2 regions of the Pseudarthrobacter sp. NPDC092439 genome follow, and region 2 is predicted to be linked to the other one. Evidence: riboswitches for the same ligand, from Rfam matches in the RefSeq annotation. Region 2 holds a riboswitch; the other holds the start of a gene.
The links. A riboswitch is a leader RNA that binds a small molecule or an ion and turns the genes downstream of it on or off. The one in region 2 is predicted to bind cyclic di-AMP.

Region 1: it holds a riboswitch for cyclic di-AMP, as region 2 does, so the genes downstream of both, ACIQCM_RS02110 (LysM peptidoglycan-binding domain-containing protein) here and ACIQCM_RS15055 (hypothetical protein) in region 2, are expected to answer to the same signal.

Annotation. Positions count from the first base shown of each region.
Region 1 is NZ_JBIVQB010000001.1:440,369-455,898, forward strand. It holds gene ACIQCM_RS02025 (DUF6504 family protein) at 1-171, opposite strand, end outside; gene ACIQCM_RS02030 (hypothetical protein) at 300-689, shown strand; gene ACIQCM_RS02035 (chorismate mutase) at 696-1,016, opposite strand; gene ACIQCM_RS02040 (VOC family protein) at 1,036-1,458, shown strand; gene ACIQCM_RS02045 (SOS response-associated peptidase) at 1,495-2,259, opposite strand; gene ACIQCM_RS02050 (mycoredoxin) at 2,358-2,615, shown strand; partial or broken gene ACIQCM_RS02055 (MBL fold metallo-hydrolase) at 2,761-2,922, shown strand; gene ACIQCM_RS02060 (biotin/lipoate A/B protein ligase family protein) at 3,014-3,760, opposite strand; gene ACIQCM_RS02065 (DUF2177 family protein) at 3,777-4,169, shown strand; gene ACIQCM_RS02070 (thioesterase family protein) at 4,198-5,001, opposite strand; gene ACIQCM_RS02075 (endonuclease/exonuclease/phosphatase family protein) at 5,163-5,840, shown strand; gene ACIQCM_RS02080 (NUDIX domain-containing protein) at 5,837-6,340, opposite strand; gene ACIQCM_RS02085 (DUF1918 domain-containing protein) at 6,426-6,617, opposite strand; gene ACIQCM_RS02090 (glucose 1-dehydrogenase) at 6,796-7,689, shown strand; gene ACIQCM_RS02095 (DUF1810 domain-containing protein) at 7,730-8,182, opposite strand; gene ACIQCM_RS02100 (DNA alkylation repair protein) at 8,175-8,687, opposite strand; gene ACIQCM_RS02105 (TraR/DksA family transcriptional regulator) at 8,684-9,040, opposite strand; cyclic di-AMP (ydaO/yuaA leader) riboswitch at 9,476-9,645, shown strand; gene ACIQCM_RS02110 (LysM peptidoglycan-binding domain-containing protein) at 9,649-10,467, shown strand; gene ACIQCM_RS02115 (YdiU family protein) at 10,556-12,046, opposite strand; gene ACIQCM_RS02120 (hypothetical protein) at 12,110-12,349, opposite strand; gene ACIQCM_RS02125 (universal stress protein) at 12,521-13,384, shown strand; gene ACIQCM_RS02130 (universal stress protein) at 13,417-14,283, shown strand; gene ACIQCM_RS02135 (DUF3040 domain-containing protein) at 14,309-14,593, shown strand; gene ACIQCM_RS02140 (DUF4383 domain-containing protein) at 14,856-15,326, opposite strand; gene ACIQCM_RS02145 (ANTAR domain-containing protein) at 15,511-15,530, opposite strand, start outside.
Region 2 is NZ_JBIVQB010000009.1:2,583-18,112, forward strand. It holds gene ACIQCM_RS15035 (glycosyltransferase family 4 protein) at 1-258, shown strand, start outside; gene ACIQCM_RS15040 (nucleoside deaminase) at 298-798, opposite strand; gene ACIQCM_RS15045 (phosphatase PAP2 family protein) at 860-1,702, shown strand; gene upp (uracil phosphoribosyltransferase) at 1,715-2,350, shown strand; gene ACIQCM_RS15055 (hypothetical protein) at 2,409-3,185, opposite strand; cyclic di-AMP (ydaO/yuaA leader) riboswitch at 3,191-3,371, opposite strand; gene ACIQCM_RS15060 (sensor histidine kinase) at 3,480-5,012, opposite strand; gene ACIQCM_RS15065 (response regulator transcription factor) at 5,013-5,753, opposite strand; gene ACIQCM_RS15070 (winged helix-turn-helix domain-containing protein) at 6,369-7,238, shown strand; gene ACIQCM_RS15075 (SixA phosphatase family protein) at 7,288-7,815, shown strand; gene ACIQCM_RS15080 (hypothetical protein) at 7,870-8,544, opposite strand; gene ACIQCM_RS15085 (dihydrolipoyl dehydrogenase family protein) at 8,614-10,080, opposite strand; tRNA gene ACIQCM_RS15090 (tRNA-Arg) at 10,384-10,457, opposite strand; gene ACIQCM_RS15095 (phosphoenolpyruvate carboxykinase (GTP)) at 10,735-12,561, shown strand; gene ACIQCM_RS15100 (globin domain-containing protein) at 12,717-13,877, opposite strand; gene ACIQCM_RS15105 (RrF2 family transcriptional regulator) at 14,006-14,467, opposite strand; gene ACIQCM_RS15110 (hypothetical protein) at 14,481-14,972, opposite strand; gene ACIQCM_RS15115 (phosphomannomutase/phosphoglucomutase) at 14,975-15,530, opposite strand, start outside.

The DNA of each region.
Region 1 (15,530 bases), on a different contig from region 2:
GCCGGGCCCGCTGCCCAGGGGCGCGCGGCGTTCCTCCGCCCACCATTGGCGGCGCTCATACCAGCGGACCGGTTCGGCGCAGACCGTGTATGACCGCCCGCCCCAGCAGAGTTCCCGGGGCTCGCCGTCCGGAGAGCACGCCACATCCACGGATTCACTGAACAGGCCCATGGCTGCCTCCCCGGATGGAACGAACGAATTATTCGAATATGTGTTCGAATAATTCCAGTCTACGACGGGGCCAGGACAAAACCTAGACGGGGGTGGACTGACGGTGCGGCAGGGAGCAGGATGGAGCCATGAGCACCGATGACGCACTCCTCAAGCAGGCAAGCCTCACAACGCAGGACTCCACTGCCATCGCCACTTTTGACATAGACGGCAGCATTCCCGGTTCCGGCGCCTATGTGGTGGGCCTGATGGGGGCCACGCCGGACTACTCCGCGCAGCGGCGGCTGTGCATCGAATTCATGAACGGGGAGGCCATCGCCTTCTACTCGTTCAACCGGGACCAGGGCATAGAAGAGGACTATGACCTCTCCGGCGTGACCCATTCGGCCACCAGCATTACCGGGCAGTTCCCGCTCGCCGCCATCAACGGGCTGGGCGAGGGCCACGTGATGACCGCCTTCAGCGAGGCAGACGGAAGGGACTTCCAGTCCGGCGTGCCGGTCTCCGAGTCCCTCTAGAGGGTTTTAGCCGTTGCCCTTGTGCACGCGCATTTCGAGTTCGATGAACCCGGAGATCATGGCCCGGTAGGTGGATTCGACGATGTCCGGGTCGATGTCCTTCTTTTCCGCGGCCGAACGGACGTGCTCGATGATCCGTTCCACGCGTCCGGGTGCCCGCACTTCGGCGTCGTCCCCTTTAAGGGTTCCGGCGATGCGGATGAGCCGTTCGCGCCGGGCGATGAGGGTGACGATCTGGTCATCCACCTCGTCAACGGCGACCCGTACGGCAGCAAGCTGCTCTTTGTCCGCCAGGGCGTCCCTATCATTTCCTTGAATTGTCGCCATCGTCTGACAGTATCGAAGCATGCAACCCAGAGTCGACTTCATCTCGCTAGGTGTCCGCAGTGTTGCCGCGTCCCGCGCGTTCTACGTCGACGGACTCGGATGGCCGGTCCACCGCGAACTGGAGGGCGACGTCGTATTCATACAGGTCAACCACGGCCTGGTCCTCTCCCTCTGGGATGCAGGCCAGATGCAGGCCGAGGCGGGCGTGGACGCCCCTGGCCCGGTTCCCTGCATTACACTGAGCCACAACCTGCCCGGCACCGATGAGGTGGACCGGGTCATGGCGGAGGCGGCCGCTGCCGGCGCAAGCATCATCGCCGAACCGGTCACCCAGCCCTGGGGCGGTTACAGCGGCTACTTTGCGGACCCGGACGGCTTCCGCTGGGAAGTTGCGTACAACCCCTCCTGGACAGTGGACGACGCCGGCACGGTCACCGTCTGAGCGGCGCCGCCGCCAGACGGGCTGCTTGAGGGGCTGCTAGAACAGCGCCTCCACCGGCCGGATGAGTTCCGGGCCGTTATTGCGTACGTTGCCCACCTCCCGGCCAACCGTTTCCACTTTCCAGTCCGCCGCCACGTCCCGCACCCGCGCCCGGACCAGATCCACCAGTTCCGCGGCGTCGTCCGCTGCAGGGTCGAGCCAGGCACGCATGGTGTCCTTGTCCATGGGCAGCGGCACCCGGTCATGCAGCTCCGTCAGCTTGCCGAAGACAGTTGATTCCGTCCCGGGCGGCGGGGTGTCTGCCGTCAGGATGGAAGTGGAGAGCAGCCAGCGTGCCGGCTCCCCGTCCGGCACGGAAGGGTCTTTCCACCATTCGTAGAGGCCGGCAAAGGCCAGCCCGTGGTCCGTGCCGGGGTGCACATAATAGGGCTGCTTAGCTTTGCCGGGCCCCTGCTTCCATTCGTAGTAGCCGTCCGCGGGGACGGCGCAGCGCCGGGACCGCACAGCCTTCCGGAAAGCCGGCTTTTCCAGCACGGACTCACTCCGGGCATTGATCATCCGGGAACCGATCGAGGGATCCTTCGCCCAGGAGGGCACCAGGCCCCAGCGCGCCACGTGCAGCTGGCGCACGTGCCGTGGCGCTGGTCCGCCGTCCTCCACCAGGCGCTCCAGGACGATGGGAACCTCATCGGTGGGCGCCACGTTCCACGACGGCGGGATGTGCACCTCGTCCTCCAGGGCGGCGTCGAACCCGGCCAGCAGGTCACCCACGGCACGTGCCATCACATAGCGTCCACACATGGCTCCAGCATGCCATCCTGCGAAGCCGCCCGGGAATAGCGCCGGTCGCGATACCGTTGACCCCGACGGACCCCATTACCAACAGCAAGGAGAGCCCTGTGGACTTCACTCCCGAATCCGGCACCATCACCATGTTTTCCACCACCTGGTGCGGCTACTGCAACCGGCTGAAGAAGCAGCTGGACGCGCAGGGCATCGGGTACACCGAGATCAACATCGAGGAAGTGGACGGCACCGCCGAGCTCGTGGAGCAGCTTAACGGGGGCAACCGCACGGTTCCCACGGTCCTCTTCCCGGACGGCACCGCTGCCACCAACCCCTCTGCCGCCGAGGTCAGGACCCGCCTGGCCGCGTAGCGGAAAGCGCCCCAGAAAGCGCGTTTGATAGACAGAACGGGACCGGCGGTGCGCTGCCGGTCCCGTTCTGTCCATCTGCATTAGGGAAGCCTTCCATGGTCCATAAAGTCAAAGGTGTCATCGCCCGCCCCAAGGGTGCGCCCGGACGTTTTCGCCCGACGTCGGCACCTGGGACGTCGACAACACCGTGTGGATCGTGGGCAATGACAGCGACTGCGTGGTGATCGACCCCGCGCACGACGCCGACGCGGTGGCCGCCGCAGTGCGAAGCCGGACTTTCAAGGCCATCCTGCTGACCCGCGGCCACGGGCATGGCGAGAGCACCACCACCGGCGCCGAGGCGCCGCAGCTGGACGAATGGATCGCACGCGGGCACTGACCGCGGCCTCCTGCGCGGGTCACGCCTCCAGGCTGCTGAAGGGAGCCGCCGCCAGGCTGGCGTGGCCCGCATAGGTTTCCAGCAGCGCCTTTTCCACGGCGTCCACGTCAAGGCCGGGCACCAGGTCGTCCGCCGCGCCGGCGGTGGACGGTTCCCACTCCAGACCAAGCGCCGCGTAGGTGTCCGTCAGAACCTTCCGGATGGGCCCGGAATCCTCCACCACGATCACGGAACTGAACAGCCAGCCCCCGGCCACCACGCGCTGGGCGGTGCCTACCAGCTTGATCTGCGAGCCGTTGGCGGCATCGGTGCCGTGCACGCTGAATTCCCCGGGGCAGTACTCGCCGGGAATCTCGCCCACTGCGGCCTGCACTCCGACCCTGAGCAGCGTTTCGGCGAAGAGACCGCCAAAGTAGCCGAAGCGCGTCTTTGATCCGGCGATGGCGTCATGGTCCGGTTCGATATGATCCACCACCAGTGTGCCTTGATGGTACGCCGCCGCACGCCCGCCGGCCCTGCGGACCAGCGGCTCAAAGCCGTCATCGCGGCACGCCTGTTCAGCGGCCGCGAAGCCGGGCAGCCTGGTGTCCCGCTGGCCGAACGCCACCGTGGGCTCCGGCCGGTAGAGCCGCAGGGTGGGTCCAAGTCCGCCCGCCTTGGCCCTGGCCAGCAGTTCCAGGCCGAACTCAAGGTCCCGCCCGGCGCCCAGCGACGTTTCCTGACGCACCACCGTCAGGGTGCGCCCTCCGGGGCCGGTGTCCTGCATGTTGCTAAGCTCCTTTATGGTCATCTTGCAATTCCTCGTTGTCGCCGCCGCGTTCGCCGTGATTGACGCCGTCTGGCTCAAGCTCATGAACCCGTTCTACCGCAGTCACATCGGGGAGCTGCTGGCGGACAAGCCACACCTAGGTTACGCGGTGGGCTTCTACGTCCTTTACATCGCCGGAATCGTCTTCTTCGCCCTTCGTCCCGCGCTCGACGGCGGCACCTGGCTGACCGCGCTGGGCTACGGTGCCGCTTTGGGCGCCTTCGCCTACGCCACCTATGACCTGACCAACGCGGCCACCCTGAAGGTGTGGCCGCTGCGGCTGGTAGTGGTGGACGTCCTGTGGGGTGCTGCCCTGACCGGGCTGTCCACCGTTGCCGGCTGGCTGGTGTTCCACAACAGGTCCTGACGCGCGGAGCCCGGCGCAGGGCCAGGACTCAGGTGCGGCGCAGCGTCAGGATCTGCTCGGCCCGGCCAAAGGGCCCCTGAAGGTCGTGAAGCACCGTGGAAGTCAGGCCGATTCCGTCCCGGCCAAAGGACACGGCGTTGTCCAGTCCCAGCCATTCGCCTTCCGGGCGGCGGTACATGTGGATCTGCAGGTCCAGGTTGGGGAAGGCATAGCTGTCCTTGCCCGGGGGAACGCGTGCGGCGATGCCGTTGGCCGTATCCACCATGCCCATGAGACGGGCCAGGTCGCCGCTGTCCGCCCGGTCCGTCAGGGGGTGATCGGTGCGGAGCCAGACCTTGCCGGCGCCCGGGCGATGCCCTTCGGCCACGCGCATCTCGAGGGAGCGGATATAGCCGCCGGGCCAGACGGCGGACCCGTCGTAGGGCTTGCAATCGTCCGGCCCGGCAATGGCGGCATCCTCCATGGCGGCAACGGCTGAGGTGTCCGAGGTGGCCATGCGCCAGGCGGTGGCCCGGATGGCGGTGCGGCCGTTGGCCACGAGCTCAGCCTGGACCAGTTCGATGGTCCGGCCGGGCCGGAGCGTGGTGGTTTCAATATGGAAGTCGCCGCCGGGGATCAGGCCGAGGATTTCATAGCTGAGCCGTGCCATCCGCATGTCGGTGCGGGGTTCGTGCCGCTCCAGGCGATCGGCCAAAAGGCCGGAGGCCGGCGCCATGTGCTGCTCGTGGACGTTCCAGGCACCCTGGGCGTGGATCGTGGAACGGAACCGGCCGCCGTCGAGCTCCTGGTAGTAGAAATGTCCTTCAGCCAGTTCAGGCAGGTCTGTGGTCACCGTTGGCCCCTTCTGCATGTTTAAGTGAATCGGCACTAACTCTAACGGCTTGTCCAAAACATCCCGCCGCCGGGACTCGCCGAAATGTTGGAGTCCGGACGGCGCCGTCTGGGTAGACTCAGGAACTGGGTCCTGTCAGCAACCCTCGGAAGAGGAGTTACATGCGCGTCATCAGCTACAACCTCCGCAAACACAAGGCCAGCGGCGAGCTCCTTGCCCTGGCCCGGAACCATGACATCGATGCGATGTGCCTGCAGGAAGTGGATTCCAGCGACCTGCCGGAGACGCTGGGCCCGCTCCATCTGGCCGACGCCACCAAGGGCAACCGGCTGGGGCTGGCCATCTATTACCGCACCAGCCGCTTCACGGCCATGAACACGCAGTCGTTCGCGCTGAAGAAGTCGATGCATGACCGGGTGCTGGCCCCGGCACATGAGCGCCTGATCGGCACGCGGGTCATGGACAATGAGACCCAGCACGAACTGGTGATCGGCTCCTTTCACGCTGCCCCGCTGACGGCATCCAACTCGCTGCGCCGCAAACAGATCCACGCGGCGCACGCTGAACTCCTGACCATGGGTAAAGGCCTGATGACGCTCATGGTGGGTGATTTCAACTACCCGTTCTTCACCAAGAACCTGGACATGCACATGAAGAACTCAGGCTATGCGCTGTCCCTCAGCAACCGCCGGACGTACACGCGGTACAAGGTATTCAAGGGCCACTTCGATTTCGCCACGTCGCTGGGACTGGACATCCAGAGCGTGGAGACACTGCCGCGCGGGAACTCGGACCATCTTCCCATCCTGGTGACGGCGGAGTACGGTCCGGACTATTAGGCGGGTTTCCGGGCTTCCAGCCGCTTCCGCAGTTCCGGCCAGGCAGCAGCGAAGCCGGGGTGCAGTTCCTTGCGCTCCACGTCGGCCAGCGGCACCCAGAGTAATTCAATGCTCTCGGGATCACTGATCACCGGGTCGAACGGCTCACGCGCCAGCACCACCACGGTGGTGTAGGACCAGTAGCCCAGGTCCAGCACCGAGGTGAAGAGGACATCAACGTTCGACGCCGGAACCGCAGCTTCCTCCCACGCCTCACGGAGGGCACCGGCCACTGCCCCTTCCCCCTCGTGCAGCGCACCTCCGGGCAGGCCCCAGGTGCCGCCGTTGTGACTCCAGGTGGCGCGGTGCTGCAGCAGGACGCCCTTCGCGGGATCGTAGGCCAGCACGCCGGCGGCGCCGAAGCGGCCCCAAAACCGTCCCTGCCCGCCCTCCACCCAGGCATCGCCGGGATCACGCGGGCCGGTCCGGACGGGCGGGGTGGAAGTCACTGAATGATCCATGCGCACCAGTCTGACAGGCGCACCCTCCGCGGCGCACCCGTTCGTAACAGGCGGCTTCAGTAAAAATGCTTCAGCAAAAAGTGGTTCAGTTACCGTGCCCGCGGTCTACGGCGAAATCACCGCCGGGGTACATGACTGTTTCGTGGCCGTCGTCAAAGCGGACCAGGTACGGCGGTGTCCCGCCAGGCCCCCTGACTTCGACAATAACGCCGTGCCGGTCGGAGGACCCGACGTTCCGTCCGTGCACGATGATGCGGTCTCCCTGTGCTGCCTCCATCGCATTCACCTCCAGTCCCAGATTACGACTGCGGCCGTGGACGCGACAGGGGCGCCTCACCCGGTTTCCACCTGCGGCCGGTTTGCGGGTTGGCAGGGAGAGCTTCAATGCCTAGGGTAGAAATGTAAGCCTACTTACTTTTGCTGCGAAGCATTCCCAGTCGTCAGGAGGACCACCCATGACAGACCAGTACACCTTTCGCAACCCGGTCACCGCGTACGAGGAAATCTCCCCGCCGAAGCAGCACCAGCCGGAGCCGGGCCTGGATGCGGCACTGGTTCCCAAGGCAGACCTCGGCGAAGAAACCTACCGCGGAACCGGCCGCCTGGAAGGCCGGAAGGCGATCGTGACAGGTGCCGACTCCGGCATCGGCGCCGCGACAGCCATCGCGTTCGCCCGGGAGGGGGCCGACGTCGTCCTTTCTTACCTGCCCGAGGAAGAGGAGGATGCCGGGCGCATTGCGGGCCTCATCGAGGCCAGCGGGCGGAAGGCCGTCAAGGTGCCGGGCGACCTCAAGGATCCCGCCGTGTGCCGGGAAGTGGTGGACACCGCAGTGTCGGCCCTGGGCAGCATCGACATCCTGGTGAACAACGCCGGCAAGCAGGTGGCCCAGGAGGAACTGGCAGGCATCACGGATGAGCAGTTCGACCACACGCTTAAGACCAATGTGTATGCCATGTTCTGGCTCACCAAGGCCGCCCTGCCGCATATGCCGCCGGGCTCGACCATCATCAACACCACCTCCATCCAGGCCTACAGCCCTTCCCCGACGTTGGTCGATTACGCCACCACCAAGGCCAGCATCAACAACTTCACCAAGGGCCTGGCGCAGCAGCTTGCGCCCAAGGGCATCCGGGTCAATGCCGTGGCGCCGGGTCCCATCTGGACACCGCTGCAGGTCAGCAGCGGCCAGCCCAAGGAAAAACTGCCGGAATTCGGGCAGTCCACTCCCCTGGGGCGCGCCGGCCAGCCGGCCGAGCTGGCACCTGCCTACGTCTTCCTGGCCTCGCCGGAGTCCAGTTACGTGGTGGGCGAGACGCTGAACGTCAACGGCGGCAACCCAACGCCGTAGCCCGGCACGACCGGCTGCCGGCGCCGCCGCCGGAGCGCAGCTATTCTGCCGCCTGGTCCGGCATGTCCAACAGCAGCCGGTCCGTCGCGGCGTCGGGCACGCCGTCGAAGAACGTGGCGAGGACGGTCTTGAACACCGTCTCCCCAGGCGCTGCGCGGAGGAACAGGGTCGCGGACGAGTGCAGTTTGCGCGCGTCGATGCCGCCCAGGATTTCGTCCGCGGAGCGCCCGGCATGGGCGGCGAGTGCCTGTGCGCATTCCAGGAGCCGGGGGCCCAGCACCGGATGCGCCAGATAGGCTCTGGCTTCTTCGAGAGATCCGATCGCGTAGCGCTGTGACGTGGGGCTTTGGCCGAGCCCGGCAACCTGCGGGAACACAAACCACATCCAGTGGCTGCGTTTATGCCCTGTCTGCAGCTCGGCCAAAGCCTGGTGGTATGTCCCACCGCTGTCCTGGGCGGCCGTGAACCGCTCAAGGTTGTACCGGTCATTCATGGTTCCCTCCGATCCGGGCCGCGGCCCGTAGCTGACGATCCGGATCCGCCTTCCAGCGATCCAGCACCGAAACGGCCCGCCTCCGGTCCTTTTCGCCGAGTGCGCCAAGCAGCGGAACAAGGACGTCGGCCATGAGCGGATCTGTCAGTTCCGGGGTGTGCGCGGACCTGAGGAACCCTTCGATGCGGGTCAGGTCGGTGTGCCGCAGCAGACCCACCCTTGCCTGAAGCAGCACCACCGCTGCAAGTCTCCGTTCAAAGACAGGCCTGCTCCCCGGCTTCGGCACGCCCCAAAGTGCCGAAGCCAGGAACACCACCCCGTCATGGTCCAGGTCCCGGAACTTCCGCAGCGCGTCCCTGACGGTTCCCCGCACGGCACCCACAGATGCCCCGTAGGAGGCCAGACTGCCGCCCAGCCGCCCCTCGACGTCGTCCGCCCTGTACCAGGTACCCTCGTTCTGCAACGTGCGGTCGATGAATGCGGCCACATCCTGGACCGCTGTCACCGGCGTCCCGCCGCTGCGTGCGTGATGCAATAGGGCGTCCAGGGCCTGGCCTCCAGACGGCCCTCCGCAATGGCTTCGCCGCACACCGCGCAGATGCCGTACGTCCCGTCATCGATTCGGTCCAGCGCGGCCTCCACCTGGTCCAGGCCGGCGCTGCTCTGCTTGAGGAGCGCGGAGGCCTGCGACAGTTCAAACGCGATGGTGGAGCCTTCTGGATCGTGTTCGTCGTCCACATTTGCGTTCTGACGTGCCGAATTAGCCGAGGCGATATCCGCACGAAGGGCCGGCAGGAGCGCCACCTTGCGGGTGCGTTCCTCCTCCAGCATCAGCCGGAACCGCTCAAAATCAGGCATGCCCAAAGCCTAGCCCCGGCCGCCACGCACGTCAGTACCGGCCCACCGCCATCCAATGGCCCCATGCCCTGCAGGGCGACCACCACCGGTCACGGATGCAGGCTTCCGGGGGCACGGCGCGGGGCCGTGATCGCGGCCCCGGGACATAGTCCGCAATACCACATCCTTCAAGGGCTGACTGAGCTTGCAGGCGCGCAAACCGCAGGCAGCAGTCCGGGATTGTTACGATGTGATGCATTTCACTTCGGACCCGTCGGCTGCGGGCGTCTTTCGAGGTCAGCGCGCCATGCAGGGTGAATCCAAACGATAGCCTAATCCGAGAGAAGGGCCTCGGATGTTATCCAAACGTGACATTTAGGTGGACGGCGGGTTACGGTCGAGTGGTGTCCCTCCCCGATGGGACATTCCCACCAGCCTGCCGAGCCCTGCCGCTGGACCGGGATACCACCGTTTCCAATTGGCAGGGACGGGGGAACCAAGTTTCCACGGCCTCATTGAGGCCTAGGGGTTAAGTCGAAAGCCTTTCCGCTTGTGCGGATGCTTCCGACCGGGCATCTCCAGCCCGAACCCGACAGCTCACCCCGCAGGCATGGGAGAGGCGATTCACTGTGTCAAAAATTTCCACCACCGCCCGTCATCGTGCAACTCCGACCGGCTCCATCACCGTCCAAGGCCTGGCCCGGACCTTCGGCCGTCCCGCACTGGCAGTAGCCGCGGCATCCGGCATTGCGCTCAGCGTCGGCGCCCCCGCCCAGGCAGGTGTGAGCGGCCCGGACGCTGAAGCAACGTCGGTCCAGACGTCCTCCGCACCCGCGGCAACTGCTGCCGCGGCAACTGCTGCCACCGTGCACACCGTGGTTTCCGGCGACACCCTGGGCGCGATCTCCGCTGCCCACGGTGTGGCTCTGGCCGATGTCCTCGCGGTCAACGGCCTCTCCATCGACACGATCATCTACCCGGGCGACCAGATCGAGATCCCCGGCGCAGGCTCTGCGGCGGCTGCACCGGCAGTTGCACCTGCGCCCGCACCCGCACCGGTCCAAACGACTGCAGCGGCGCCGACGAACACCGGCATGAACCTGTCCTACGCGTCCACCGCGCCGGCCGAGTCCACCGGCACGGGCACCGGCGCAGGGATCCTCGCCTCCGCCTACAGCCAGATCGGAATCAACCAGGACTGCACCGCCATGGTCGAGACCGCCCTGCGCTCGGTCGGAAAGAGCGTTGGCGACCTTGCCCCCACGCAGTTCTACCAGTACGGAACCGTGGTCTCCACCCCGGCCCCCGGCGACCTGGTGATCACCTCCGGCCACGTCGGCGTTTACGCCGGCGACGGCCAGGTTGTGAGCGGCGGCATCGACGGCTACAAGACGGACGTGCACTCGCTCAGCTGGCTCGCCGGCGCCTCCTTCGTGCGCGTGGCCTAGGCAGCACCAAGGGCCGGAAAGGGCGGCATTCGGAAATCATCCCGAATGCCGCCCTTTCCCCCTTAAACATCCGGCAGTTGGCTGGCGTTCAGGTTCCGCAGAACGTCAGGTAATCACCAAAGCTTTCGGGGGCTGCCTCCTCGTAGCGCTCCAGCCCCGGCCGCCGCCGGTATGGCTCGGAGAGGACTGCGACGAGGCGCTGGAACGGGCCGATGTCACCTGCGGTGGCTGCATCCAGGGCTTCTTCCACCAGGTGGTTGCGCGGGATATAGACGGGATTGACGCGGTCCATCAGGCTGGCGTCCGGCGCCATGGCCCGCCACCGCTCCGCCCAGGCATCGAAGGCGGCAAGGTCCAGGACCATTCCGCGCGCCGGCCCGGTGTTTCCGAGGGCCGCATCGCCGAGGCGGCGGAAAAACTGCGTATAGTCCACCGGACCGTCCCTAAGCAGGGCTATGACGCCGTCGACCAGTTGGGACACCTCCGCTGCCTCCGGGCTTCCTGCCGGATGTCCGGCCAGACCCAGCTTCGAGGCCATGCCCGCTGTCCAGGCGTCGCTGTAGCGGCGGCGGAACTCCCCCAGCACTTCCACTGCGGGCTCTACCGCTTTTTCCTGGTCCTCGTTGATAAGGGGAAGCAGCGATTCGGCCAGGCGGGCCAGGTTCCACTCCGCCACCACAGGCTGGTTGGCGTAGGCGTACCTCCCGCCGGTGTCGATGGAGCTGTACACGGCGGCCGGATTGAATGCGTCCATGAAGGCGCAGGGCCCGTAGTCAATGGTTTCACCGGAGATGGTCATGTTGTCCGTATTCATGACGCCATGGACAAACCCCACCAGCATCCACTGCGCCACCAGCGACGCCTGGGCCTCAACCACGGCCCTGAACAGCGCCAGGTAAGGGTTGCCGGCCTGCGCTGCCGCCGCATAGTGGCGTGCTATGGCGTGGTCAGCGAGCCTGCGCAACAGGTCGGGATTGTCCGTGGCCCGCGCGTACTGGAACGTACCCACGCGCAGGTGGCTGGCGGCAACCCGTGCCAGCACCGCACCGGGCAGCATCGTGTCACGGCGCACGGGGCGGCCGGTGGCAACCACGGCCAGGGAGCGGGTGGTGGGGATTCCCAGCGCGTGCATCGCCTCGCTCACCAGGTACTCGCGAAGCATGGGTCCGACGACGGCACGGCCGTCCCCGGCTCTGGCAAAGGGTGTGCGGCCCGACCCTTTGAGGTGGATGTCCCGCAACCGGTCGCCGTCGGACGAACTCCCGTGCAGCGGCAGCTCACCCAGGAGGAGGGCGCGCCCGTCGCCGAGCAGCGGCGAATAGCCGCCGAACTGATGCCCGGCATACGCCTGGGCGACCGGCGCAGCGTCCGGCGGGACGTCGTTGCCCACCAGGAACCTGGCGCCCTCCGGGCTGCGCAGGAAAGCCAGGTCCAGTCCCAACTCCCCTGCGAGGGCCTCGTTGAGGACGAGCAGCCGGGGTTCGGGCGCCTCTTCCGCCTGCCAGGGAACAGCAAGTTCGGGCAGCTCCCGGGCGAAACGTGATTGAAAGCTGACGGTCGATTCCGCTACACCGCTCATGGGTTAACCCTAGCCCCGCCCGGCGCGCTGCGGGCCGTCACTGGGTGGCCGCTCACGGCAGCCTCACGTGACTGCGTGCCCGCCGGGAAAGTCGCCATGTTCCCCGGCCTGGGCCTCCTCCTGGAGCAGTGGGTCCTCCTGCCAGGCGTCCGGGTTTTCCTCGGCAGCGCCCGGATAGCTGTCCGGTTCTCCGTGGACGGGGTCCAGTTCGAGGGAAGAGGCAGCGCCGGGGGCCTCGTCCAGGATGACGTCCTGCTCCGGAACAACTTCCAGTTCGTCGTCGGGGAGCTCCTGCTCAGTCATGGTGATGCCTTTCCACGTATCGGATCAGTCAATAAAGTAAGCATACTGATGAAGATGGTGCTGTGTGAACGGCCAGGCATGGGAAAAGGGTGACTTTGGGCCCTACCTCCCCGGGGGTTTTGCGGCCACGCTGGTGGCATACGCCCGTAAAGGACCCCGCAGGAGCAGGACATGGCAGCCCGCAAGCCCATTGCCGTCGGCACGAATGACACGCCCCAGAGCCACGCAGCAGTGTCCTGGGCGGCCCGGCGGGCCCACAGGGACCGGCTCCCGCTGGTGATCCTGCACGTCGTGGACGAGCGTTGGCTTTCCGAACCCTACCCGTGGCGCAGCGTACTCCAGGAGTCTGGGGAACGGATCCTTGAGGCCGCAGCGGCACGGGCGCGGGCGTTCCCATCCCTTGAGGTCAGTACCGCCGTCCTGGCTGGCGGAGTGGGCCGGTCCCTGGCCAACTATTCGGACCGGGTGTCCATGCTGGTGGTGGGGTCCGGCAGCGGGCACCTCGGCGGCGTGCTTGCCGACCGGGCGCTGCAGGTGGCGTCGTCGGCGGATGTCCCTGTCGCCGTCGTCGGAACCCAGGCTACGGAGGGCCGGCCCGGGGTGGTGGTCGGCGTCGACGGATCGGAAGAAGCGGTGCGCGCGGTGGCCTTTGCAGCCGCCGAGGCGGACCGGGAGGGCGACGAGCTGACCGTGGTGTACGCCTACAGCCCCCCTGACCGTCTTCCGGATGCAGGATTCACCCCGGAACTCGTTGCCGAGCTGATGGAAAAAGAGGAGCGGATCGTTCTCTCTGAAACCGTCGCCGGTCTGATGGCCGACTATCCGGACCTGGTGGTTCACCAGCGGCTCGAGCCGGGCCGCGATCCGGCGCAGGCCCTGGTTCAGGCAGCAGAGGGTGCCAGGCTGCTGGTGGTCGGCAACCGGGGACGCGGCGGGATCAGCCGGCTTGTCCTGGGCTCAACGGCACACGGTGTCCTCAAGCGCCTGCCCTGCCCCACGATCATCACGCGAATTCGGCCACTGAACCAGAAATGAAGTCCACTCGAACAGGAATGAGGACAGGATCCATGACATCCAGCCAGCCCATCGCCGTCGGCATCAGCGACACCGAAGCGTCCAGTGCGGCACTGATGTGGGCAGCGGCCCGTGCCAATCGCCGAAAGGTGCCGCTTGCGGTGCTCCATGTCATCGACGACCGGTGGATGGCCGGCGAGGCGCTCCCCTACGTGGACGTCCTGCGCCAGTCCGGACTGGACCTGCTCGAGGTCGCCGGACAGCGGCTGCGGGCGGCTGAGCCCGGCCTGGCCTTCACGCTCGATCTCCTCGAAGGCGGCATCGGCTCAACGTTGGGCGACTATGCGAAGAATGCTTCGATGCTGGTGGTGGGTTCCAGCAGCCACGCACGCGGCGCGCTCACCGACCGCGCGCTTCAGGTGGCGGCGACGGCGGAAGTCCCCGTGGCCGTCGTCGGTACCCACGAGGCCCAGGGCAAGGGAGTCGTGGTGGGCGTGGACGGATCCCGCGAGTCCACCCAGGCAGTCGCCTTCGCCGCTGCCGAAGCGGACAACCTGGGTGAGGAGCTTACCGTGGTGTACGCCTTTACCGGGCCGAACCGCTGGATCAAGGCCGGACTGCCGTCCAGCAGCTTTGCCGAGCTGGTGGTTGAAGAAGAACAGATTGTGCTTTCCGAAGCAGCCGCGGGAATCCGGCAGGACTACCCGGGACTGGTGATCAAGGAGGTCCTGGAAACCGTCATGGAGCCCGCAGACGCGCTGATCAACGCGGCAACAGGGGCAGCCCTGCTGGTGCTGGGCAGCCGGGGCCGCGGCAGCTTCGGCCGGCTCCTGCTGGGATCCACGGCGCACGGCGTCCTGACCAATCCGCCCTGCCCAACCATAATCACCAGGCTGAAGAAGTCCGCCCACAAAGGCTGACAGAGGCAGCCTTGAGGAGGCCCTGATGTCACTCTCTGAGTTCGAGAAGCGGGAACTCGACCGCATCGGCGATGAACTGCAGCACGAGGACCCGCGATTGTCCTCGCTGCTGGACGGTGACGCCCTCCTGCGCGGGAACCGGGCACGGGCCCGCCGCGGACTGACGCTGCTGGCTTTGGGGCTGTGCCTTATGGTGGCCGGCCAGGTCCTGCAGACTTCCATCCTGGGCGTTTCCGGGTTTGCCCTGCTTTGTGTTGGGGCCTTCCGGACCGTGCGGGATGTGCAGAAGATGCTGGACCGCGGCAACTAGCCTGCGGGATCTTTTTCCGGCACGGCCTGCGCGATTCCCAGCGCGGCCTGCGCGATCTTTTCCCGGAAGGTGCGCGATCTTTTCCCGGAAGGTGGGGGCGTTCCCGGAAGGTTTCCCGGAAGGTGGGGGCGTTCCCGGAAGGTTTCCCGGAAGGTTGGGGGCGCGTTCCCGGAAGGTGGGGCGCGCCTGGCGGAGTTCGCCGTCGTCGGCCGCTGAGCCCGGGGAGCTCAGCGGCCGCAACTGTCCGGCTGCAATTGTCCGGTTACTGGCGCCTGGGGCTGCCCGAGACCGCTCGGCCAAGGAAGATTCCCAGGCCCAACATGACGACCGCAAGCACGACGTGGAGCCAGTTGTCCGCGGCGTTGACGGGGATGAAATTCACGGAAGATGCCTGATCGATCAGGAGCCCATAGAGCGCGATCACCAGATAGAGCGCACCGCCGCCGATCAGGTAATACTTCGACTGGATTGCGGTCCTGCCCATGACCAACCCTGCCGCTCCGAAGAGCAGGTGGACGATATTGTGCAGGATGGAGACTTGGAAGACACCGAAGAGCATGGCCCCTGAGTCGGGTCCGGCAAAAGCCATTTCCGAATAGCTCGTAGTGACGCCCGGGATGAAACCCAGAACGCCGACGAGGGCGAAGACGGCACCCGCGGCAAGTGCAGTGAGCTCGAGTGATGTTCGATGGTGGCCGGCACCTATACCCGGATGCGCTGATGATGCAGACATCTCATACTCCCTTGGTCCGTTCTTTGTTGCTGATGGCGTCCTGGAAAGAATCCGGCCATGGTGTGGACTGAGCACGGCCGCGCCCCCGGCTTGCAGTTCAAGCTTCCACCCCCGGGAGGCTGGCATGTAGAGGCTTTGGTCCTGCTTCGCAGCTCCACGTACGCACTGAGAGTTGCGGGACAGACTAGGCGTCAAAGTGCACTG
Region 2 (15,530 bases):
GGTGCGGTGGAAGCCCTCGGCCACAGAATTTCCGGGTCCGGCGGCTCCGAACACCCCGCTCACATCCTGCCCGGTGCCGCGGTTCCCCTGGCACCCGGCGGGCAGGAAAGCCCGGCGGAACTGGCTGCCGTCGTCCGCCGCTGGCTGGAGGATCCGCAGCTGCGGGCCACGTGGCGCACGGCCGCGCTTGATGCCCGTTCCAGGCTGCCGGACTGGCAGCACACCGCGCGCACGGTCCTGGAGGCGCTGCGCGGCTAAAGACCAGGCGCGCGGAAAACGCGCGCCAGGCCTGCAGCCCTATATCCGGTGGGTCGCGAAAAACTCCCGCAACAGGGCGGCGCATTCGGCCTCACGGACGCCCGGGTAGACCTCCACCCAATGGTTGAGGCGGCGCTCGCGCAGAACGTCGAACACCGAGCCTGCCGCCCCGGCCTTCTCGTCCCACGCGCCGAAGACCACCCGGGGGATCCGCGACAACACAACCGCTCCCGCGCACATGGCGCACGGTTCAAGGGTGACCACCAGAGTGCAGTCGGCCAGCCGCCATCCGTCGTCCGCGCCGCCGCCAAGCCTTGCCCGTTCACGGAGCCGGGCCGCCGCCTCGCGGATCGCCACCACCTCGGCATGGGCGGTCGGGTCTCCGAGCTCCTCCCGCTGGTTGCGACCGGAACCCAGCAGGCCGCCGTCGGGCCCTATGACCACGGCGCCGATCGGCACATCCGCCGTGGCAAGGGCACGACGGGCCTCCGCGAGGGCGAGGCCCATCCATTCGTGGTGTGATTTTCCTGCGGAGACCATGGCTCAATGATAGTTTCGAAGGATCCCCAGAGCCCGTGACGACCATCCGCCGGGAGGCACAGTGAGTACTGTCAAAGACCGCATGGACAAATGGATCAAGCCGTACGCCGCCCTCTGGCTGACATTGATCGTAGGCGGCAGCCTTGTGGTGGCACTCGCGCTCCTCGGCGCGGAGGTCTACTCGAATGTGGTGGATGACGAAGGGCTCACCAACCTCGACATTCCGGCGCTGGAGTACTCGCAGACCCTCCGGAACCCGGAGCTGGACGCCTTCGTCACGGGGTTCACCAATATTGGCGGCGGGGTGGGGATGCCCATCCTGGCCAGCATCCTCACCGCCTGGTTAACCTTCCTGAGCAGGACATGGCGGCCGATTATCCTGGTGGGCGGTGCCGCGGCCGTCTCCATCTACGCCACCACCGTCGGCAAGCGCCTGGTAGGCCGGACGCGGCCCGACCACTCGGAAGCCGTCCCCCCGTTCGAGCACTCGCCGTCCTTCCCGAGCGGCCACACGCTCAACACGACGGTGGTCATCGGTGTGCTGCTGTACGTCCTGTGCCTGCAGTTCCATCAGCTCTGGGTGCGCGTTATGGCCGTCACCGCGGGAGTGATTTTTATCATCGCCATGGGCCTGAGCCGGGTCTTCCTTGGCCACCACTGGCTCACGGACGTCACTGCCGGCTGGCTGCTGGGCGGTGCCTGGGTGGGCCTGGTGATCCTTGCCCACAGGCTCTTCCATCTGACAAGGCGCAAGGAACACGTGGGTCCCGCACCCACGTTCGACCACCCCGTGGTGCGGGACGTCGTGGCGGAGAAAATCCACGACCACATGCCCGAACACCAGGGGGAGCGCGGAGCGGATGCGGGCCGGGGCCGCGGCCCGGGGGACCATCGTGCCGGGTGATAGTTTGGACCCATGCGCACTCTCGTTGTTGACCACCCCTTGGTCGCCCACAAGCTCACCGTCCTGAGGGACAAAAACACCCCCTCGCCGGTCTTCCGGCAGTTGACGGAGGAGCTGGTCACGCTGCTGGCGTACGAGGCCACCCGCGAGGTCCGCACCGAAGAAGTCACTATCGAGACCCCTGTCAGCACCACCGTGGGTACGGCTTTCACCAAGCCCACGCCGCTGGTGGTTCCGATCCTCCGCGCCGGCCTGGGGATGCTTGAGGGCATGACCAAACTGGTCCCCACGGCGGAGGTTGGCTTCCTGGGCATGGCCCGCGACGAGGAAACCCTGGACATCATCACCTACGCCGAGCGCCTGCCTGAGGACCTGACGGACCGCCAGATCTTCGTGCTGGACCCGATGCTTGCCACCGGCGGAACCCTCCGCGAGGCCATCAAGTTCCTGTTCAAGCGGGGCGCCTCTGACGTCACCTGCATCTGCCTGCTGGCCGCCCCGGAAGGCCTGGCCAAGCTCGAAGAGGAACTCTCCGGCGCCAACGTGACCATCGTGCTGGCCTCCATCGACGAGAAACTCAACGAAAAGTCCTACATCGTTCCGGGCCTGGGCGACGCCGGCGACCGCCTGTACGGCATCGCAGGTTAGCCGGCAGGACGGGTAACAGACCCCGCCCTGCCGGTCCCGGCCGGCGGGCCGGTCCTGCCTAGTACCAGTTGTTGGCGTAGTGGAAGTTCAGCGCGCCGCACGGTGACTGGTAGCGCTCCTTGATGTAGTCCAGGCCCCAGTTGATCTGCGTGCGGTAGTTGGTGAGGTAATCGGCTCCCGCGCTTGCCATCTTCTCGGCAGGCAGGGACTGCACGATGCCGTATGCGCCACTGCTGGAGTTGGTGGCCGTGGTCTTCCAGTCGGATTCCTTGGTCCACAGCGTCTTCAGGCACTGCATCTGGTCCGGCGCCCAGCCGTACGCCGCCAGCTGGCTGGCGGCGTAGGCCTGCGCGCCAGCGGGGTCGTTCACGGCGGCTGGCTTCGCAGCCTTGGCCTTCGCGGCAGCAGCCTTTTCGGCCGCGGCTTTGTCTGCGGCAGCCTTCGCAGCTGCAGCCTTCTCGGCGGCCGTCTTCGCGGCAGCAGCCTTCGTGGCGGCAGCCTTCTCAGCAGCGGCCGTCTTGGCGGCGGCTGCCTTGGCGGCGGCGGCTTCTGCCGCGGCGGACTGGAGCTCGCTCTTTTCGAGGGCCAGCTGCGCCTGCTGCTCAGCGGGGGAGAGCTGCGTGGCCGCGGGTTCCGTGGATGCAGCGCGGGTCATCGACTCTGTGGCCTGGCCTGCAGCGCCAACGCCCACCAGCAGCGCGCAGGATGCCGCCAGCACGGCAGCCCGGCGCCCCAATGCGGGAAAGGTGCCACGGCGGGAGCGCTTGGCCGCGCGGGCGGCTGCGCGGGTGGGAACGCCAGAATTTGGGCGCGGTTCTACCTGGAATTCAGACATGATGGATCGCCTCTCACACCTGCGGAGTTAGCTGTCGGGTTCGGATGAGGGCATCCGGCCGCACGGAACATTCACGTGCTGGCTTAACCCCAAGGGCCTGATAGCGTGCCCGGGACGGTGGGTCCCCCGCCTCTGCCATCGGTCTATCGGAGTCCGGGAAGCGGCAGAGCTCGGCGTCATCCGGACATGCGCCACGAACGGAAGCGCACCATTCGACGGTACAGGAGTTTCAGGCCGAAGTCACATTTTGGTAACAGAGATCACGACGGCGGCGCGTCGCCATTGCCTGCCGCCTCACCCGGACGTAATGGGCAGTCTGACTATGAAGCTCGTCCGGCCGGGCCGTGACTCGACGCTGACGGTGCCGCCGTGCGCCTCCACAATGGACTGTACGATCGACAGCCCCAGGCCGCTGGTCCCTTCGGCCGCCGCAGGGCCGCTTCGGTCGGAGGCGCCCTTCCGCGCCGCGTCTGCGCGGGCAAACCGGGCAAAGACCTTGTCCACGAACTCCGGGGGAATCCCGCCGCCGTCGTCCGTTACCGCAACCTCCGCGGCGCCGCCGGGAACCACCCTGACCCTCGTCTCCACGGTGGTGCCGGCAGGCGTGTGCTTGCGCGCGTTGGATAACAGGTTCATCAGCACCTGGCGAAGCTGTGCAGCATCGCCGGCAACGACCACGGGCTCCTCGGGCAGTTCCAGCCGCCAGTTGTGCCCCGGCGCCATGACCTTCTCGTCGCTGACACCTTCAATCACCAGCTGGGTCAGGTCCACGTCCGCCAGCTTCAGCGGCTGCCCCTCGTCCAGCCGGGCGAGCAGCAGCAGGTCCTCCACCAGCGCCGTCATGCGCTCGGACTGGCTTTGCACGCGGGCCAGTGACCGTTCGCCCTCAGGCGTGAAGTGCTCGGTCATGCGGAGCAGCTCGGTGTAGCCCCGGATCGCAGTCAGGGGAGTTCGCAGCTCGTGCGATGCGTCAGCTACGAACTGCCGCACCTTGGTCTCGCTGCGCTGCCGGGCCTGCAGCGCGTTGGCCACGTGGTCCAGCATGAGGTTCAGCGCGTGTCCCACGCTGCCTACTTCTGTTCCAGGATTGGCGTTCGACGGCGGCACCCGCACTGCCAGCGCGACCTCGCCTGCGTCCAGCGGGAGGCGGGAAACCCTGGTGGCCACCCCGGAAAGCTGCTCCAGCGGTTTCATCGTGCGGCGGATCAGCACCGTTCCGGCGAATCCCACGAGCAGCAGCCCGCCGAGCGACACGAAGAGGAAGGTCCATACGAGGGAGGCCAGCGTGCTTTCCTTGGCAGCGAGCGGCAGCCCGGTCACCAGGACGTCGTCAAACGATGTCTGCACGGCGACCAGCCGGTAGTTGCCGGTGGACAGCTTCCTGTCCACCGGTGCGGAGCCGGCCGCCAGCGCCTGGAGCGTCTCCTTGTCTTTCGCCGAAAGCGCTGACCGTGTGGTGTCCGGGGCCAGAAATCCTGCACTGTTGACCTGGCCGTCAACGATGCGCGCGTTCAGCGTCCCGACGCTCTGCCCCCGGGCATCCAGCGGGTCGCGCCCGTTGAAGCCACCCATGGGTGGCCGTCCCGGATCGTTGGACCGCTCCGCGGCCTGGGTCAGCTGGTCGTCAAGCTGGCGGGTCAGGAAGGTGTCCATGGAGGCGTAGCTGACTACCCCGACCGCGCCGCAGATCGTGATGAGCAGGGCCATGGCCAAAGCGGTGAGCCGGGTCCGGAGGTGCCAGGTGGCCGGCTTCAGCCAGTTCCGCGGCGCTCCGCTGGAGCCGGCAGGCCGTGCGGTGGCCGGCGGCGTTGGACCGGAGAATGCCATCTAGTCCGCCGGCTTGATGACGTAACCTGCACCCCGGACGGTGTGGATCATGGGCGGGTGCGCGGCATCGATCTTCTTGCGCAGGTACGAAATGTACAGCTCCACGATGTTGGCCTGGCCGCCGAAGTCGTAATTCCATACGCGGTCCAGGATCTGGGCTTTGCTGACCACGCGTCTCGGGTTCTCCATGAGGTACCGGAGCAGCTCGAACTGGGTTGCGGTGAGCTGGACGTCATCTCCGGCCCGGGTTACTTCGCGGGTATCGATGTTGAGGACCAGGTCTCCCACCACCAGCTCGGCGGTGTCCATGGCGGCCACTCCGGAGCGCTGCACCAGGCGGTGCAGGCGGAGCAGGACCTCCTCCATGCTGAACGGCTTGGTGACGTAGTCGTCGCCTCCGGCCGCGAGCCCAAGGATCCGGTCCTGGACGGCGTCCTTGGCGGTGAGGAACAGGGCCGGCACCTCAGGCGCGAAGGTACGGATCCTGCCCAGGAGCTCAACGCCGTCGAACCCTGGGAGCATGACGTCCAGCACCAGGACGTCGGGCCGGAACTCCTTGGCCAGTTTCACCGCCTGCGGACCGTCGGCAGCAACCGCCACGGACCAGCCGGCCATGCGCAGTCCCATGCTCATCAGCTCGGAAAGGCTGGGCTCGTCATCGACCACCAGGGCGCGGATCGGAGAGCCGTCGGGGTGGGAGAGTTGCGGCAGGTTGTTGGTCATGGAGTGCGAAGTGGCCATGGAGCAACTCTCCGATCTCTCGTTGTAGCCGGGCTTAGGGCAGCCTGTGCGCCCGCTGTGAAGTTCAGCCTAACGACCTGAACGCCGTGCCCGGAGGTCGTCCGCACACTGTCGGCCTGGTGTCCGAATGCCGGTCCGGGTGGACAGCGAACCCGTGCAGGCGGGGCGATTTCACGCCCGTGCGGGAAAATGCATTAAAGACATCGTTTGCGGCAGTCATCCGAATAAAGCGCTGGTATTGAGCGGGTTACCGACTGGTATTGGCATTTTCGTTGCTGTTACCGCCGAGTAATTGAATCGTGATTTGCGGCACATTAGTCCATTTCGTCTCATAATGCGGACGGTTTGGTCCATTGTTACTTGCAAGTTCGCATTGTTACGCGTCACACTTCCAATGTGAACAAGAACTCAACAGCACCTGCAGCCGCAGATTACTGGCACAGCGCACCTGCTGCCGCCGGGATGCGCTGTTGCCGAATGCACGCCTGACCTTCCCACCCTTTGAAGTTCTTAGGCATTCGCCCCACTAGCCCAGCGTCGGGCGCCCCTCCCCAGCATTGCGGGGACCAAGCATTCGAGCCGCGATGACGGCCATTCACATTGAGGTAAGCATTCATGTCAGTTGCATCCGGATACGTCCATATCTCCGTCCGTAACGCCGCCAAGGCTGCCCAGTCCACCGGATTCCGCCCCGGTCCCGGTTTCGGGCAGCGGACGCCTGCCGCTCCCGTCGGCGCCGGAAGCAGCTTCCCGGCCACGGGCTACGTACCCCAGGGCTACAACCCCAACTCATACGGCCAGCTCCGCGCAGTCCCGCAGGCAGAATCCGCGCCCATGACCGCCCCCACTCCCGTAGTGGCCGGGCCCAACGCAGTGCGCCCAGTGGCCAACGACAACGTAGCCCGCGGCTTCGTCCTGTATATGGGCATCGATGAGGAAACCGCTGCAGCAGCCGGTACCTCCATTGCCAAGCTCGCCCAGGAAATCCGTGCCTACGCCCAGTCGCTGGTGGCCGGTGCCGAAAGCTACGCAGCAGTTGCCATAGCCCCCGCCGGCACCCCAGGTTCCGCGCTCGACGTCGTACGCTCAACGTTTGGTGACCCCACCGTCAACGCCCGGCAGCGCACCGAAACCCCGCGCCCGGCGCAGCAGGAGCCCCGCCCCTCCGGTGTCCTGATCGACCTGGCCCGCCGCGAGGTACACCTGGACGGCGAATCCCTGAACCTGACGTTCAAGGAATTCGAGCTGCTGAACTACCTCGTGGAGAACGGAACGCGCACCGTGGGCCGCGACGAACTGCTCGAGGGCCTGTGGCGCAATGCCGAGGAAGTGCCCAATGAGCGCACCATCGACGTCCATATCCGCCGCCTCCGCTCCAAGCTGGGCCGTCTGGCCAACACCGTGCGTACCGTACGCGGCCAGGGCTACCGGTTCTACGAGCACCCCGAGGTTGTTGTCTGGGCCGCTCCGGAATACTCCATCTAGCTGGGCTCTCCCGGCATTGGGCCCCGCGGCTTGGGACTAGGCTTGGGCCATGAGTGGGCACCATCTTCGACGGCTTGTGTTGATGCGGCACGCCAAGGCCGACTGGCCTGGCGGCGTGGCGGACCACGAGCGTCCCCTCGAGGAGCGGGGACACCGTGAAGCGCCGCTGGCCGGGCGGTGGCTGCTCAAGCACAACATCGTGCCGGACTTCATCCTGTGTTCCAGCGCGTTGCGCACCCGGCAGACCTGCACTTGGGTGTGCTCGGAGCTCGGCGACAAGGCGCCGACGCCCAAGCTGGAGGACGGGCTGTACGAAGCGTCGGCCCTCGGGATTCTCGCCGTGGTGAACCATGTGCCGGACACCGTGACCACGCTGATGCTGATCACTCATCTGCCCGGCGTCCAGGACCTCGCCATGCACCTGGCTTCCCGCGATTCGGACCACGACGCCTATATGGACGCCGCCACCCGCTACCCCACCAATGCGCTGACCGTCCTGGAGACGGAGAAGCCGTGGGCCGAACTGGACGGCCAGGACGCCCGCATTACCCGGTTCAAGGTTCCGCGCGCGCACTGAAAGGCGCTGGTTCCGGTGCCCGTCCACCTGTCTGACGCCGCCGGGACGGGCGCGTCAGCGGCGCGGCGCCGGCTTTCGGGCAGGCTGCCTGGGCGGGGCTTGCTTTGCCGTCCCTCTAGCCGCGGCGCCTGGCTTTGCCGCGCCTTTTGCAGCGGACCCCTGCCGTTGCGCGGACGACGGCGCCTGCCGCAGCGGGGCGCGGCCGCCCGCCGTCGTGCGTGGTTGCGCAGGCTGCGGCCTTGCAGTCCGCGGCTGGGTGGCGCGCTGCACCGCAGGCCGTGTTGCGCCCCTTGCCGCCGCCCGCCGGACCGGCGGTTTCCGCGCTGCCCTCCCTGCCGGTGCGCGGCCGGGCCAGACAGCGCCGATGAACAGGACGGCGAAGGCGGCGACGAGCGAGCCGGCGGACAGGACGAAGTACGTGTCCGGATCGTCGGTGGGCAGCGGCGTGCCGATGAGGGACGACTGGCCGTCGAAGGAGAGCTCCCAGGTGCCCAGGAAGGCCAAGGCCCCGGCCACTGCGAGGCTGGTGCACAGCCCCCCGAGCACCAGCATTACGTGTCGGCGACGAAGGATGAGTTCCAGGATGCAGGCCAGGTAGGCGAGCCCGAGGACGCCGGCGAAAGCCACGAACACCGGCAGCGCCAGCGTCATCCCGGTGAGAACCAGGAGTCCGGCCGCGACGATGCCGGTGATGACCGCAAATTTTCCGCTGTTCCCCATCTGGCGCATGTGATCAATCATCCCCCGAAAACCCTGGGGAACCGGGCTCCTCCCCTACGTGCCCGCCGGAGGATTCTCCTACAGCCCGTATTTTTCCAGGAGCCGGAGCCACACTTCGCTGAGGGTGGGATAGGACGGGACGGCATGCCGGAGCCGGTCCAGCGGAACTTCGCCCACCACGGCGATCGTGGCAGCATGCAGGAGTTCTGCCACATCCGGACCGGCGAAGGTCGCGCCCAGGAGGACTTTTCTGTCCTCGTCGATCACCAGCTGCGCCCAGCCCTGATAGTTTTCGGCGTGCAGGGACGAACCGGCCACTTCGATGGGCAGCTCCACCGTGGAAGCGTTGTAGCCATCGTCCCGTGCCTGCTTCAGGTTTCTGCCCACAGCCGCGATTTCCGGATCCGTGAACACAATGCCGGGGACGGCGTGGTCATTGGCAGTTTGGGCGTAGCGGCTCCAGGCCCGGGGTGTGCCGTCCAGTTCGCCCTTCGCCCTGGCCGCAATGGCGTCGCCGGTGGCGCGGGCCTCGTATTTCCCCTGGTGGGTGAAGAGATGTTTACCCGCGGCGTCGCCTACCGCATAGAGCCAGGATCCTTCGCCGGGGGCGCCCCCGACCAGGCCTGTCGTGTCGGTGGAGAGCGTCAGGTTCCCCTGTTCGTCGGCTTCGAAGCCGAGGCTTTCAAGGCCCAGGCCCTGGAGCGCGGGCTGCCGGCCGGTGGACACCAGCACTTTGTCGGCCACGACTGTGGTGCGGCCTCCGGAGCCGTCATCGACCAGGAGGCACAGCGCGCCGTCGTCGTCCGTCGTGATGCTGTGGGTTGCCGTGTCGGTGCGAATATCCACTCCGTCGGCGCGCAACCCGGCGGCAACTAACTGTGCGGCTTCCTCGGGGAAGTTGCCCAGGAGCCGGCCGCGCGCCACGAGGGTGACGGCGGAACCCAGCCGCGCGAAGGCCTGCGCAAGTTCAGTCCCCGCCACGCCGCCACCCAGGACTGCCAGGCGCTCAGGGATCTCCTTGGCGGACGTCGCCTCGCGCGTGCCCCAGACTTCAACCTCATCCAGTCCCTCGATAGGGGGAGTGGTGGGCATGGACCCCGTGGCCAGGACCACTGCGCAGCGGGCGGCCAGCAGGTGCGAGGTGCCGTCAGTACCGGCCACCTCTACTGTCCTGGGCCCCGTCAGCCGGGCGTGGCCACGGATCAACTCGATCCCCGCCTCCTCGACCCACTGCACCTGGCTGACGTCCTCCCAGTTGGAAGTAAACCTGTCCCGGTTCTCGAGTACCGCGGCCGCGTGAAGTGTTCCGGTCACTGCTTCCTTGGCTCCGGGCATCGTCTGCGCGCCATGCAGTGCGGTGCCGGGCCGCAGCAGGGCTTTGGACGGCATGCATGCCCAGTACGAGCACTCACCGCCGACCAGTTCTGCCTCCACCAGCGCCGCAGTGAGGCCACCCTGGACAACCCGCTCTGCAACGTTTTCCCCCACGGCTCCTGCGCCGATCACGACTACGTCATATTCACGGTTCTGGGGATCAGGCGTCATGGGGACAGCGTACGCCCGGTCGGGGAGCCGGGCTGTGGCGCGGGGCTTCCTGTGAGGGCTGCGCAGTGGGCCTGGTGGGCCCGGGTATTCGACGCGCGAGGTGGTTTCCGACGCGCCTGGCGTTTTCGACGCGCATAGCTGGTTTCGACGCGACTGAGTGATTTCGACGCGACTGCGCGCCGGCGCTCTTCATATCTGGGGTGCGTCAATGAGGCTGCGCAGCGGGAACGGAGTTCAGCGTCGAAAACGTCCGGCCGGGCAACAAAAAACACCCCGGTCCGAAGACCGGGGTGTTTCATTTTGTGCGCCCAAAGGGATTCGAACCCCTGACCTTCTGTTCCGTAGACAGACGCTCTATCCAGCTGAGCTATGGGCGCATCTCGTGTTCTTGGAGAAGAACCGCTCTCCCCGAACCTCGAATTACTTTACGCGAGGGTGGCCCTTCGTGCCAAATCCAAACACGTGTAATCTGCATGACTAGACCGGTATAGGTGACCTTGATCACTTAACCCGCCGATTTGAGGGAAAAATTTGTTGAATCGGCGCGGTTTTTGGATTTTCGGCGGCCTGAGGCCCGGCGGCGGACCGAAAATGGCCGGTGGTACGGACCATAGCATTTAGGACACACCGATGAACCCGAGGAAGGGAACCGAAATGGGCGATCTGGCGCAGAAGCCGCTGCTTGAGAAAGCACCCACTACACATGCCGGTCTGCTGGCATGGGTTGAAGAGGTTGCTGAACTGACGCAGCCCGACCGTGTCTACTGGGTGGATGGTTCCGAGTCGGAGAACACCCGCCTGACGGACGAGCTCGTCCAGGCCGGAACCCTGACCCGCCTGAACCAGGACCTGTTCCCCAACTCCTTCGCCGCTTTCTCGGACCCCGCGGACGTGGCCCGCGTCGAAGAGCAGACCTTCATCTGCTCGGAGAACAAGCGGGATGCCGGCTTCACCAACAACTGGATGGCCCCGGCCGAGATGAAGGAAAAGCTGCGCGGCCTGTTCGCAGGCTCCATGCGCGGCCGCACCATGTACGTCATTCCGTTCGTCATGGGCCACCTGGATGCCGAGGACCCGAAGTTCGGTGTCGAGATCACGGACAGCGCCTACGTGGTTGCCTCCATGCGGATCATGGCGCGCATCGGCACCGATGTCCTGGACAGGATCACCGAGACCAACGCGTTCTTCGTGCCGGCCCTGCACTCCGTGGGCGCCCCGCTGGAGCCCGGCCAGGAAGACGTTCCGTGGCCCTGCAACCCGGACAAGTGGATCGTGCACTTCCCCGAAGAGCGCTCCATCTGGTCCTTCGGTTCCGGCTACGGCGGAAACGCGCTGCTCGGCAAGAAGTGCTATGCCCTGCGCATCGCCTCCGTCATGGCGCGCGACGAGGGCTGGCTGGCCGAGCACATGCTCATCCTGAAGCTCACCTCACCCGAGCAGAAGACCTACTACGTATCCGCTGCCTTCCCCTCTGCCTGCGGCAAGACCAACCTCGCCCTCCTCGACCCCACCATCGAAGGCTGGAAGGTGGAAACCCTAGGTGACGACATCACCTGGATGCGCTTCGGCAAGGAAGGCGAGCTGCGTGCGGTGAACCCCGAAGCGGGTCTCTTCGGCGTCGCTCCCGGAACCGGCTGGGGCACCAACCCCAACGCCATGCGTGCCATCGCCAAGGGCAACAGCATCTTCACCAACGTTGCACTGACGGACGACGGCGGCGTGTGGTGGGAGGGCATGACGGACGAAGTGCCCGCCCACCTGACTGACTGGCAGGGCAATTCCTGGACGCCGGATTCGGACAATCCGGCCGCGCACCCCAACTCGCGCTTCTGCACCCCAATAGACCAGATCGACATGCTGGCGCAGGAATACTACAGCCCCGAAGGCGTGGAGCTCTCCGCCATCCTCTTCGGTGGCCGCCGCAAGACCACCATCCCGCTGGTCACGGAGGCGCGCAGCTGGTCCAACGGCATCTTCATGGGATCCACGCTGTCTTCAGAAACCACCGCAGCAGCAGCCGGTGCGGTCGGCGTAGTCCGCCGCGACCCCATGGCGATGCTGCCCTTCATGGGCTACGACGCAGGGGACTACCTGAACCACTGGGTCAACCTGTCCGCCAAGGCTAACCTGGAGCGCCTGCCCAGGATTTTCCTGGTCAACTGGTTCCGCCGGAACTCCGAGGGCGGCTTCGCCTGGCCCGGCTTCGGCGACAACGCACGCGTGCTCAAATGGGCCATCGAGCGGCTCGAGGGCAAGGCCGACGCCGTCGAAACCCCTATTGGCTTCGTCCCCACCGGGGACGCCATCGACCTGGAGGGCCTGGACATGACCCCGGCGCAGGTCGAGGAAGCGGTGAAGGTCGACCCCGCCGAGTGGGCAGCCGAGCTCGCGTCCATCGAGGAATGGTTCGCCAACTTCGGCGAGTCCCTTCCGCAAGCGCTCCGCTCCGAGCTTGAAGGGCTCAAGTCCCGCCTCGGCTGATCTTCATGGCGCAGAACCCTTAAAGTACGACGGCGGCCCCGCACCTTTCGTGAAAGGTGCGGGGCCGCCGTCGTCCACCCACCCATGGATTGCTCCGCTTTGGTCGTTTTGAGGCGTGAAAACGGCCGGTATGGAGCAATCGACGTGGAAGGGAGTCAGCTGGCCAGCCAGATGTCGGGTCCGAAAACCTCGTAGTGGATGCGCGTGGCGGGGATGCCGGCGTTGATGGCTTGGTTGCGGATGTTCTTCATGAACGGAAGCGGGCCGCAGAGGTACAGCGACGCGTCAGCGGGAAGGTCCACTTCACGCAGGGACATGAAGCCCTCCTTGGCGCCTTCGACAGGCTTTTCGAGCCAGAGCTGCAGTTCGGCACCGTTCAGGCGTTCGACGTCGTCCGTCATCTGGCCGCGCAGCGCCCAGCTTTCGAGCGTGCTTTCCGCATGCAGGACCAGGACCTGGCGGTCTGAACCGGACTCGGCGAGGGAGCGGAGGATGGACGCGGTGGGCGTGCAGCCGATCCCGGCGGACGCGAGGATGACGGGACCTTCATTGTCCTTGAGCGTGATTTCGCCGTAGGGGTTTGAGATTTCGAGGATATCGCCCACCCGTACGTCGCGGTGCAGCACGGGGGAGACCTCGCCGCCGTCGTCCAGCTTGGTGGTGAAGGTGCGGCTGGTGCCGGCGTCGTCGGAAAGGGAGTACTGACGGACCTGGCGGAGGCCGTCCGGCAGCGTGACCTTGACGCTGACGTACTGGCCGGGAAGTGCCTCGGTGATGGGCGTGTCGTCCGCGGACTCCAAGGTGAAGGTCATGGCGCCGGTGCCGGCTGGAGTCTTGGCGGCCACGCGCCACGGAGCCCACATCCTGCTGTTGGCCTGGCGGGCGTACAGGGCCTTTTCGATCTTGATGAGGGCGTCCGCCATGAGCCAGTAGACCTCGGTCCAGGCCTCGGCGATTTCCGGGGTGATCACCTCGGACAGGTCATCGGCAATGGCTGCGAACAGGTGCTCGTAGACCACCTGGTACTGGGGTTCGGTAATGCCCAGCGATGCGTGTTTGTGGGCGATCCGGGACAGAACGGTTTCCGGCAGGGTGCCCGGGTTATTCACCAAGTGGGTCGCGAAAGCGGCGATGCTTCCGGCGAGGGCCTGCTGCTGGTTGCCCGAGCGCTGGTTGGAGCGGCTGAACAGGCCGTCCAGCAGTTCCGGATGTGCGGCGAAAAGGCGGGAGTAAAACTTGGGGGTGATCTCCCCGATGCGGGAGCCCACCAAAGGCAGGGTTGCTTCGATGATGGGGCGGGATTTGTCCGAGAGCACGGGAACTCCTGAGGTAGCGGCCGGGGCCTTCGTCCGGCCTTCGCGAATACTGGCATTTGGAATGCATGTATTCATGGCTCAATTTCTACAGGTCGTAGAAAGAGGATGCAAATTGGGCCGCACCGGCCCTAGCGCCAGCGCTCCAGGCCGGGGCGAAGCCCGATCATTTCGAAGACAGGGGCCATCTGCCGGGACACGGGAAGGTCCGCAATCCGAACCGAATCGAGTTCGCTGTAGAAGGCTTCCCGGGCGCGGGCGAGGGCCGCACGGAGGCGGCATTCGTTGATGAGGGGGCAGTTGCCGCTGGGCGCCACGCAGTCGGCAGGGTCGCTCCGGGTGTCGAGCCCGCGCAGGATCGCACCCACAGTGGCGGTCCGGCCGGCATGGCTGAGCGTCGCTCCGCCGGCCCTGCCACGGACCACTTCGATCAGACCCATGCTGCGCAGCTTGGCCATCGCCTTGCTCACGTGGTTGTAGGGCGTGGCCACCGAGTCCGCCACGTTCTGCGTCGTCAGCAGAGTTCCCTCCGGGGCGGCGGCCAACACCATGAGTGCCCTCAGGCTCACATCTGCGAAGGCGTTGATTTTCATGGCAGCTGCCGGTCTAGTCCACCCAGATGGCGGGCTGGCTGGAATCCGCACCGAGCTCGCCGAACTCCAGGGTTCGGGTCTCGGCGTTGGCGACGTACGGCAGCACGGCTGCGAACACCGAACCGTCGCTGTGCTCCGCGGCAACGTGGATGGCGTCCGAATCGTCCTCCACCAGTTGGACGTCGCAAACCACGGCGGCCGCACGGAAACCGCTGCGGTTCTGCCGCAGCACGGCCTGCAGGTCGCTGATCATCACATCGGCGTCGAAGTCTGCGTCCGTCCCCTCCGGCGCGTCAGCCGGTGACACGGCAACCAGCCGCACCTCGCCGTCGTTCTGGACCGTCAGGGCGAAGGGCAGGAAGCCGCCGTTGCGCTGGAGTTGTTCCTGGGCGGCACTGATGCCGGTTCCCAGGAGGTTTTCCAGATCGGTGGCCGAATCCTCCGGAACGGACTCACGCCAGGAGGATTCGGGTTCGAAGGGCACATGTCCTGCGGTTTCGGCCATGCTCAGGCCCGGACCAATGCCAGCACCCGGTCGCGGATGCGTTCCATGGTGGCGCGGTCCGTCGCCTCGGCGTTGAGCCGGAGGAAGGGCTCCGTGTTGGACGGGCGCAGGTTGAACCAGTAGCTGCCGTCATTGGCGGTGAAGGTGCTGCCGTCCATGGAATCGATGGTGATGTCCTCGCCTGCGAAGTCCGCCCGGACCCGTTCCACCGCTGCGGGCTTGTCCTCGACTTCGGAGTTGATTTCACCGGAGCTGATGTAGGGCTCGTATTCCCGGCCCAGTTCGGACAGGGGTCCGTCCTGCTCGCCGAGGGCCGCAAGGACGTGCATTGCTGCCAGCATTCCGGTGTCCGCGTTCCAAAAGTCGCGGAAGTAGAAGTGCGCGGAATGCTCGCCGCCGAACACGGCGCCTTCCTCAGCCATGACTGCCTTGATGAACGAGTGGCCCACCCGCGTGCGGACGGCGCGGCCGCCGTCGTGCGCCACCAGTTCGGGGACCGCGCGCGAGGTGAGGAGGTTGTGGATGATCGTGGGCACGGCCTCGCCCTGCGCCTTGGCG